Regions from separate parts of the Psychromonas sp. genome, predicted to be linked through region 1. Evidence: predicted binding sites of a transcription regulator. Region 1 holds the regulator's gene; each other region holds the start of a gene.
What was found. Region 1 encodes sigma-54, which starts transcription at its own class of promoters, with help from an activator protein. Its sites were predicted from a motif close to GTTGGCACGNNNNTNGNNT; they were not measured.

Region 1 (3,286 bases):
TTGTCAATACAGAAAAGGGCAAAGATGGACGTGTTAATACCGTATTTTTACCCGCGCAATTTGAAAAACCAAAAACAGATACAACTGAAAATAAAAACTCAGAAAAAGAAGAATAAATAAAATGGCTGAATTAATAGCAAAAGGTTTAGTAAAAAGCTACAAAGGTCGTACCGTGGTAAATGGTGTAAGTTTAACCGTAAAAACGGGCGAAATTGTCGGTTTACTTGGCCCAAATGGCGCAGGTAAAACAACCTCTTTTTATATGGTAGTTGGTTTAGTCAAACAAGATGAAGGCACAATCATTATTGATAATGAAGATATTTCTCATCACCCGATGCATATTCGCGCGCAAAAAGGGATAGGCTATCTACCACAAGAAGCCTCTATCTTTCGCCGTTTAACAGTCACCGAAAATATCATGGGTATTTTACAAATACGTAAGGAGCTAACTCAAGCTCAACGTGATGAAAAACTAGAGACCCTGCTCGAAGAGTTTCATATTACCCATATCCGTGATAACAAAGGCATGAGCTTATCAGGTGGAGAACGACGTCGTGTTGAAATTGCACGCGCACTGGCAACCGAACCTAAATTCATTCTCTTAGATGAACCTTTTGCCGGGGTTGATCCTATTTCCGTTATCGATATTAAAAATATTATTCAGCAGCTGCGTGATCGTGGTTTAGGTGTATTAATTACTGATCACAACGTACGCGAAACATTGGATGTGTGCCAGCATTCATATATCGTCAGCCATGGTGAAATTATTGCAATTGGGACGCAAGACGAAATATTAGCAAACGATCATGTAAAACAAGTTTATCTGGGTGAAGAATTTAAGTTATAGGTTATAGTTAGTCACTTAGTTCATAGAATTGCTTCGTATGAGGAAAAAAGTGTTTTGATGAAACAAGGTTTACAGTTGAAGATGGGTCAGCAACTTGCTATGACTCCTCAATTACAACAAGCAATTAAATTATTACAACTTTCCACACTTGACTTACAACAAGAGATCCAAAATGCTCTCGATGAAAACCCACTGCTTGAACAAGATGACAACAGTGGTATTGAAGAGGTTAATAAAGAGCAAGACAGTAGTCAGATAGATACCTCTGAGGCATTAACTAAGCAAGAATTTGCAGATGATTTACCCGTGGAAAACAGCTGGGAAGAGTCATATACAGCACCACCAACCACCTCAATTTCCTCTGGCACATCAAGTTATGAGGGAGAAGACACTGTATACCAAGGCGAGTCTTCAAATACTCTACAAGACCACTTAATCTGGCAGATGCAACTCACCCCTTTTTCTGAGACCGACCTACTGATCGCAACATCAATCATCGACTCTATTGATGAATCTGGATATTTAACAGCAAGTTGCGAGTCAATTTTAGAAAGTTTATCTCCTGAAGTCGAGGATCTTGAATTAGATGAAATTCTCGTCGTTTTAAAGCGTATTCAACATTTTGATCCGATTGGTGTAGCGGCTCGCTCAACACAAGAATGCCTGCAGATCCAGCTTCAGCATCTACCTCAACAGACACCATGGTTAAATGAAGCATTAATGGTACTTGAATTGCACATGGATCTGCTTGCTAATCGTGATTACCGCACGCTGGCAAGAAAAACTAAATTAAAAGAAGCTCAGTTAGCAGAGGTTATGCGCCTGATTCAAAGTTTAGAGCCTCGCCCGGGTAATCAAATTGAAGACAGTCAAGCGCAATATATCGTACCGGATGTTTATGTAAAAAAAATTGCAGGGCAATGGCGTGTATCATTAAACCAAGATTGTGATCCCAACCTTTCGGTAAACCAGAAATACGCTGATTTATGCAAAGGTAAGATTAGTAAAACCGATTCACAATTTATCAAGGGCCATCTGCAAGAAGCAAAGTGGTTTATTAAAAGCTTAGAAAGCCGTAATGAAACCTTATTAAAGGTATCCAATTGTATCGTACAGCAGCAACAAGCCTTTTTTGAATATGGCGATGAAGCGATGAAACCGATGGTCTTAAATGATGTCGCATTTGAAGTAGAGATGCATGAATCAACTATTTCCCGGGTCACCACACAAAAGTTTATGCATACACCAAGAGGCATTTATGAGCTTAAATTTTTCTTTTCCAGCCATGTTGCAACAGAAAGTGGCGGTGAATGCTCATCAACGGCTATTCGCGCGTTAATTAAAAAATTAGTCAGTGCAGAAATCACAACTAAACCCTTAAGTGACAATAAGATAACCCTGTTACTTGAAGATCAAGGGATCAAAGTGGCACGTCGTACAATTGCCAAATATCGTGAGTCACTGGGTATTCCGCCATCTAATCAACGTAAACAGCTACTTTGATTAATAGGGCAAGTAAGTGATGTTTAATGCATGGAATTGGAATAATCTTTGATGGATATTAAGAAATAGTTATTTCTTGATAGCCATTCACGAGTAAACTGCTACACTCGCGCGATTCTTTTACAGTGACTTAAATAGAATAAAATATGAAAATATCGACCTTATTAAGCAAAGATTCCGTTTTTAGCAAAACGAGCTGCACAAGCAAAAAAAGTGCATTAGAAAAAATTAGCCGTATTGCAGCTGAAAAATTAAATATCGATCCTCAGATATTATTTAATAATTTAATTGCCCGAGAAAAAATAGGCTCTACAGGTGTAGGATCAGGTATTGCAATCCCTCACGTAAAAATTGACAGCTCGTTGCCGGCAACTGCCGTCTTTCTGCAATGTGAAACTGCAATTGATTACGATGCATATGATGGTAACAAAGTCGATCTTCTGTTCGCTATTTTTGTTCCCGAAGACCGTTGCCAGCAATATCTTGTTGCACTTTCTGAAATCAGCAAAAAACTGTTAGATAAGCCTTTTTTACGTCAATTAAGAAATGCTGATAATGACCAGGCTCTTTTTGAGTTACTGCAGGCGGAATAAACCATAAAGTGGAGTAGAAATGAAATTAGTCATCATTAGTGGACGCTCTGGTTCAGGAAAAACAATAGCACTGCATGTACTTGAAGATTTAGGTTATAACTGCATTGACGGCGTACCATTTCAACTTCTTGAGCAATTAATTGATACTGTTGATGCAAAAAACAATAAAATAGCAATCAGCTTAGATATTCGTAACTTACCGACTAAAGCAGCTGAGATTGAGCAGTTACTTAGCTCATTAAAAAATAAAGTTGATATTGAAATCGTCTATTTGGATGCAATCAGCAGCGAATTAATCCGCCGTTATAGCGAAACAAGACGACTTCATCCGCTTTCCAAACAA
Region 2 (3,286 bases), on a different contig from region 1:
TCTAAAAAAAGATTACGCATAGGGGTTTCATGGTTTCATGGGCGAATCAATGATGGTAATAAGTTTTCTATGTATCTTGAAGAGTTGTTACCTTTATTAAAAGTCGAAGGTATTGAGTGGGTTAATTTACAATTTGGTGATTGGCAGAAAGAGGTTGAAAGCCTCAAAGCTAAACACGGTATATCAATAAGTCATTTCGAAGACTGCTCGGCAGCGGGTGATTTTGAACATTATGGGGCACTGATTGCAAATTTAGATCTGGTAATTTCAGCGAGTAATGCAGCCTTAATGTTCGCATCAAGATTAGGCGTTAAATCATGGATGTTCTCACCGGGTAGCTGTCAGTCGAAAGAGCCAGAGAACTTCAAAGACTCCCATTTTATTAAAAATAGTCGTGATTTTTTTCAAGGTCAGCATAAAAACTGGGGTGGGGTGGTACAACAATTTTGTGATGAAATTAAGTTACTTTGATGCGGGAATTTATAATGCTCTCATAAAGTAGTTTGTTAATAAATGTATATAACCTTGAATATATTGCAACGCGCAATACTAGCGCGTTTCTATACTGAGGAACAAGGGAATAGACTAATCAATATTGATTATTAAACATAACTTATCTCGCTTTAAAAAATGGCTAATTATTTGTTTATTATGACTTATTTATAAGCCTTTAATTTATTTTTATTACGTTTTTGCAATAAAGACATTTCTTTTAATTGCTTAAAATGCTGTTCAGATTTGTTCTGCAGTGTTGCAATATTTGTTTCAAGCGTTTTAAGTTGCTCTATAACTGTGCTTAATGTTTCAGCTGAGTTGCTATCTAATAAAGTTTTAATTTGATTTGAAAAAATATCTTGCTGCTGCTGAAATAGATCATACTCTTGTTGATCAAGAAAAGTAGTCAGCTGTTGTTCAAGCTTAAACAGTTCGTCAAGTTGTTGTTCTATTTTACTCTGCATTATTTTTACCATCTTATCGGTGAATATATTGGAGAAGATTATACTAACCTGGTCAGGTTCGTTTCAGCTATAGAGGAAGCGTTTCTCTCGTTTGTACTATTTTTTGTACTGCTGACGCACATCATGCGGAATTGCATCCCAGCCTGATTTTATTTCTGCAATTAGGCTGATAACTTCTGTTAATGGCTCGATATCATTTTTGATATTGGCCTGGGTTACCTGGCTTATCATATAAGCGTAGAGGTTATAAAGGTTTGCAGATATTTCGCCACCTTGTTCCATATCTAAGCTGTTTTGTAGCTCGCCAATCAAACCAATTACTTTGCTAAGCATTTTGTTTTTGTTTTCGATCTCTTTGCGCTCAATAGCCCCTTTTGCTGCTGCTAAATTACCCATTATATGTTGCATAACAAGTGAGATCAGGGTGTGTGGATCCGCTTGTTCAACGTGTGCCATGCTTGTATTTTGATATTTTTTGATAGAACCGCGCATAATATGATTATTTCCTTACTGACTAACTTTTAGGTTAACTTTATCAGTTTACATCTGGTATTAATAAATGCATCTTTTTTAGAATAACTATGTGTCTTTTGACGCTTTATTAATTTTAAAGTAAATTTCATTAGTGATATACCAACAAAGCAATATATATACCAACAATTATAGATCAGTCATCGCTTAATGATTGTTCATTATTTGAACAACTCGGTGTCCTCTTCGCTGTCAGAATATGGTCATCGTCATGTTTTTGACTTTTATCGTTTTTCATTTGTGAAAAATATTATAAACTTGGCCGAGTTTAATTTTATAAGTGAATTTATATGGAATCTCGATCTCCAATTTACCTGGTTGATACTAGCCAAGAACAATACGATACATTAGCAACCGTTTTACATTTTATTGGTGAAACATGTGAAGCTGTCGCGAGTGTGGATTTATTAAATAAAGTTAATGAGCACAACCCGTTATGTATTATTTTGGGTGGGGCAATAGCTTCCTCTGAAGATCTTTTTAAGGACTTTTCTAATACGCCTTTTTTAACATTATCAGGACAAGTCACCAGTACAGAAAGAAACCATCTTGGCGTGTTAAGTTTGCCCATTGTTTATGCTGAATTAACGCAGTTATTACATTACTGCCAGTCATTTCATAATCCAGATAAAAAACTGCAAAAAGCCAATAAATATCTAATGTCATCTTTAGTTGGTCGTGGTTTACGTATTCAAGAGATTCGCTATTTAGTTGAGCAAGTTTCAGATAGTAAAGCTAATGTACTTATTCTTGGAGAATCGGGAACCGGTAAAGAAGTGGTTGCGCGTGCTATTCACGAAATATCAAACCGTAAAAAAGGGCCATTTGTACCTATTAACTGTGGTGCAATTCCTGCTGAATTACTTGAAAGTGAGTTGTTTGGTCATGAAAAAGGTGCTTTTACAGGGGCTTTTTCTGCACGTAAAGGACGTTTTGAATTAGCAGCTGGTGGCACGCTGTTTTTAGATGAAATTGGTGATATGCCGATGCCGATGCAGGTAAAGCTGTTGCGTGTTTTACAAGAGCGTACTTTTGAACGTGTAGGTGGAACAAAATCTTTACAGGCCGATGTGCGCGTTGTTGCTGCCACCCATAGAGATCTCGAAGCATTGATTACGGAAGGTAAATTTCGCGAAGATCTTTATTACCGTTTAAATGTATTCCCAATTGAAAAACCTGCGCTTCGTGATCGTCAGGAAGATATCCCGCTGTTATTACAAGAGCTTTTATCGCGCTTAGAGGGGGATCATAAAGCGACATTACGTTTCACACAGCGCGCACTTGATTCATTAATGAAACATGATTGGCCGGGTAATGTACGAGAATTATCTAACTTATTAGAAAGGTTACTTATTTTACATGCCAATAAGATTATCGATCTTGGTGATTTACCTATCAAATACCGTCATATTGACGCACAAGGTGATTTTGTTGAGCAGATTCAATATAGCCCAGAGGAAGAAGCGTTAGCTGAGCGAGATGCACTGTGTGGTATGTTTGGTGATGCTCCAGTGGTTTCTGATGAATCTGAATCGTTTGATGAGTCGCTAGGCTTTTTAGGGCACCTTCCTGCAGAGGGAATGAACCTTAAGAGTAAACTCACAGAGTTTGAGATTGAGATGATTCGCCAAGCATTAGAAAGTCAAGATGGAGTTGTTTCTCATGCGGCGGAACTGTTATCAATGCGACGCACTACTCTGGTTGAAAAAATGAAGAAATACGGTCTTAATAAAGATGGCTAAATGCTCTTTTGGCCAGTGATTAAATAGCCCGTGACAGTGTTTGTCTCGGGCTTT
Region 3 (3,286 bases), on a different contig from region 1:
ACAGAGGTGGCTGCTGATGTGATTGAAGAAGGTATAAAAGAGAGAGTTGCCAATAAGAAAATTTTAGTTGCAGATGATTCATCGGTTGCCCGCAAACAGATCCAAAGAGCAATAACCGCCTTGGGTATTGAGTGTGAGATGGTTAAAGATGGTAAAGAAGCGCTTGATTTATTAAAAGAAGTCTCTAAAACTCAACCTGTTACAGAGCGTTACGCATTAATGATTTCTGATGTGGAAATGCCGGAAATGGATGGATATACTCTGACTTCTGAAGTTAAATCAAATCCAGATTTAGCCGCTCTACATATTATTTTACATACTTCATTAAGTGGCGTGTTCAATCAAGCTATGGTCGAAAAAGTAGGAGCGGATGATTTTATTGCTAAATTTAATCCTGATGAATTAGCTGCGGCGGTACAAAAGGTTATTCATTTAGATGACCCAAAATAATTATAATAATTATAATAATTAAATAAGTGAGAAACTATTTGTGAGAGCTCTTTCCGACGATATTTATAAGCAATTTTCTGATTTCTTAGAAGTTCAGTGCGGCATCGTACTTGGAGGAAATAAACAATATCTTGTAAAAAGTCGATTGATTCCTTTAATGACTAAGTTTTCGATTCAAAAACTATCTGACTTAATTCATCAATCAATGAGTTATAAAAATAGAGAATTGAGAACAGCCGTTATTGACGCTATGACCACAAATGAGACCTTATGGTTTCGTGATAAATATCCTTTTGAATTATTGTCTCAAAAAATCTTTCCTGAGATTTTAGAGAAAAAAAAGAGTATTAAAATGTGGTCAGCAGCTAGCTCTTCAGGTCAGGAAGGTTACTCAATTGCGATGACGGCAATGGAGTATCAAAAACAAAAAGCTATCTTGGGGATGAATGTTCAAATCATAGGTACAGATATTTCTAATACCATGTTAGAGCAGTGCAAAACGGGGAGATACGATACGCTTGCATTATCAAGAGGTTTGTCTGATGAACGCAAAAGACAGTTCTTTGATCGTGTAAATGACGGTTCAGGTAAAATGCAAATTAAAGCTGAAGTCAAAAAAATGACCAGCTTTAGAAATTTCAATCTGTTAGATAGTTATTCGATTCTCGGTAAGTTCGATATTATCTTTTGTCGGAATGTACTGATCTATTTTTCAAGTGATGTGAAATCTAAAATTTTAAACCAGTTTGCAAGTGCGTTAAACCCTGGTGGTTACTTGATTTTGGGGGCATCGGAATCAATAACAGGATTAACAGATAGGTTTGAGATGATACGCTGTAACCCCGGGATTATTTATAAGCTTAAAAGCTAAATCTCAACCCTTTATGACTTTGCCTCTTTGTTGTTAATAAAAGAGGCAACTTTTGCCACATACCCAGCTCAACAACTTTTGTAATTGAAAATCATCTCTTTTAACTGCCAATATATCCAAGCCAGCCATCCTTAATATCTGTAGTTCTCTCTTGCTCGTCCTTTTTTTGTGCGATTTTTCCTCTATTTATTAATAATTATTAAATTTATTACCCTTAATGATTTTTTGGCATAAGGGTTGCATTGTTTATTGCAGAGGAGAAATTTATGGCGATTAACTTTGAAAAAGCATTAGGAATTCATCAGCACACCTTAGGCATTCGTGCCCGTCGTACTGAAGTTTTAGCGGGTAATATCTCTAATGCTGATACACCAAATTATAAAGCACGGGATATTGACTTTAAAGATGCATTGCAAAGTGCCAAGTCTCGTTCCGGTGTTTTCTTAAATCGCACACATGAGAGCCATAAATTTGCTCAATCATTTTCTATGGCACAGTCTGGTGAATTGTTCCGCGCTGGTAATCAAGCTGATACTGGTGATGGCAATACCGTAGATTTGGAAGTTGAACGTAATTTGTTTATGAAAAACAGTATGGAATATCAAGCAAGTTTAGACTTTCTAAACAGTAAAATTTCAAATTTGCGCAAAGCCATTAAAGGTCAATAATCAGTCGCTAGGAGAATCATTATGAGTTTATTAAGAGTATTGGATGTATCGGCAACGGGGATGAGTGCCCAGTCTGTTCGTCTAAATACAACTGCTAGTAACTTGGCAAATGCAAATAGTGTTAGTAGCAGCGCTGAGCAAACCTACCGTGCTCGTCATCCTGTTTTTGCTGCAGAATTAAACCGTGCAAAAGGAGGTTTAAGCAGTAATGTGGGGGTGAAAGTGCAAGGTATTATTGAAAGTGATGCGCCTTTAAATAAAGAGTATGCACCAAATCATCCCAAGTCAGATCAAGATGGTTTTATATATCATTCAAACGTTAATGTGATGGAAGAGATGGCAAATATGATCAGCGCTTCGCGTTCTTACCAGACCAATGTGCAGATTGCAGACGCTGCCAAACAGATGTTAAGTCGCACATTGCAAATGGGCAAAGGTTAAGGGGTAATATATGACATCAATAAATAATTACAGCTCATTAAATTTAAATGTTCCGTTAACAGAAGAGCAGATTGCAGCCAATAAAGAGATCGATGGCCAGCAAAACTTAGGGCAAGATGATTTCTTTTCCTTATTATCGCAACAACTTGCTTATCAAGACCCGTTTAAACCTGTTGATAACTCAGAAATGATTGCGCAAATGGCCTCGTTTACCACAGCTGAAGGTATTACCACTATGGGTAATGAGTTCGCTGGTATGAAAGAGGTATTAACTTCAAGTCAAGCCTTAGAAGCCTCATCACTTGTCGGTAAAAAGGTGTTGATTCCAAGTAATGAAGCTTATCTGCCGGAAACCGGTGATGTATCTGGTTCAATCAGCAGCACGACCGGTGCTTATAGTGTCATGGTTAATGTTGAAGATGCCAGTGGTGCTGTTGTTCGTACTATGAGTCTTGGTGATATTGGGGCGGGTAATCAGAAGTTCTCATGGGATGGTTTAGATAAAGATGGTAACCGTGTTAAGGCCGGACAATACACATTAAAAGCAACGGGTGTTGTTAATGGCCAAGGTGAAGAATTAATGACGGCGTCATATGCACATGTAGAAAGTGTTAGTTTAGGCGGTGGTCAGTCAGGGGTAAATCTAAACCTGCAAGGTTTAGGCGGTATCAAACTTTCAGATGCAATTGAAGTTGCAGAAAATATATAAGAGGAAAATATTATGTCTTTTAATGTTGCATTAAGTGGAATAGCGGCGGCTCAAACAGATCTCAATACAACTGCAAATAACATTGCCAATGTTGGCACTGTCGGCTTTAAAGAATCACGTGCTGAGTTTGATAGCGTATATGCAAAC

Region 2: the regulator sigma-54 is predicted to act here: its motif matches at 1,599-1,617, upstream of fliS (flagellar export chaperone FliS).
Region 3: the regulator sigma-54 is predicted to act here: its motif matches at 1,546-1,564, upstream of flgB (flagellar basal body rod protein FlgB).

Annotation. Positions count from the first base shown of each region.
Region 1 is NZ_CEZLMY010000076.1:10,309-13,594, reverse strand. Features, by position in the region: gene lptA (lipopolysaccharide transport periplasmic protein LptA) at 1-116, shown strand, start outside; gene lptB (LPS export ABC transporter ATP-binding protein) at 122-847, shown strand; gene AC4GME_RS11120 (RNA polymerase factor sigma-54) at 905-2,350, shown strand; gene AC4GME_RS11115 (PTS sugar transporter subunit IIA) at 2,497-2,943, shown strand; gene rapZ (RNase adapter RapZ) at 2,963-3,286, shown strand, end outside.
Region 2 is NZ_CEZLMY010000004.1:20,314-23,599, forward strand. Features, by position in the region: gene AC4GME_RS01145 (tetratricopeptide repeat protein) at 1-471, shown strand, start outside; gene AC4GME_RS01150 (hypothetical protein) at 657-959, opposite strand; gene fliS (flagellar export chaperone FliS) at 1,056-1,451, opposite strand; gene AC4GME_RS01160 (sigma-54 interaction domain-containing protein) at 1,781-3,232, shown strand.
Region 3 is NZ_CEZLMY010000077.1:8,985-12,270, reverse strand. Features, by position in the region: gene AC4GME_RS11215 (chemotaxis protein) at 1-450, shown strand, start outside; gene AC4GME_RS11210 (CheR family methyltransferase) at 491-1,321, shown strand; gene flgB (flagellar basal body rod protein FlgB) at 1,588-1,989, shown strand; gene flgC (flagellar basal body rod protein FlgC) at 2,011-2,430, shown strand; gene AC4GME_RS11195 (flagellar hook assembly protein FlgD) at 2,441-3,139, shown strand; gene flgE (flagellar hook protein FlgE) at 3,152-3,286, shown strand, end outside.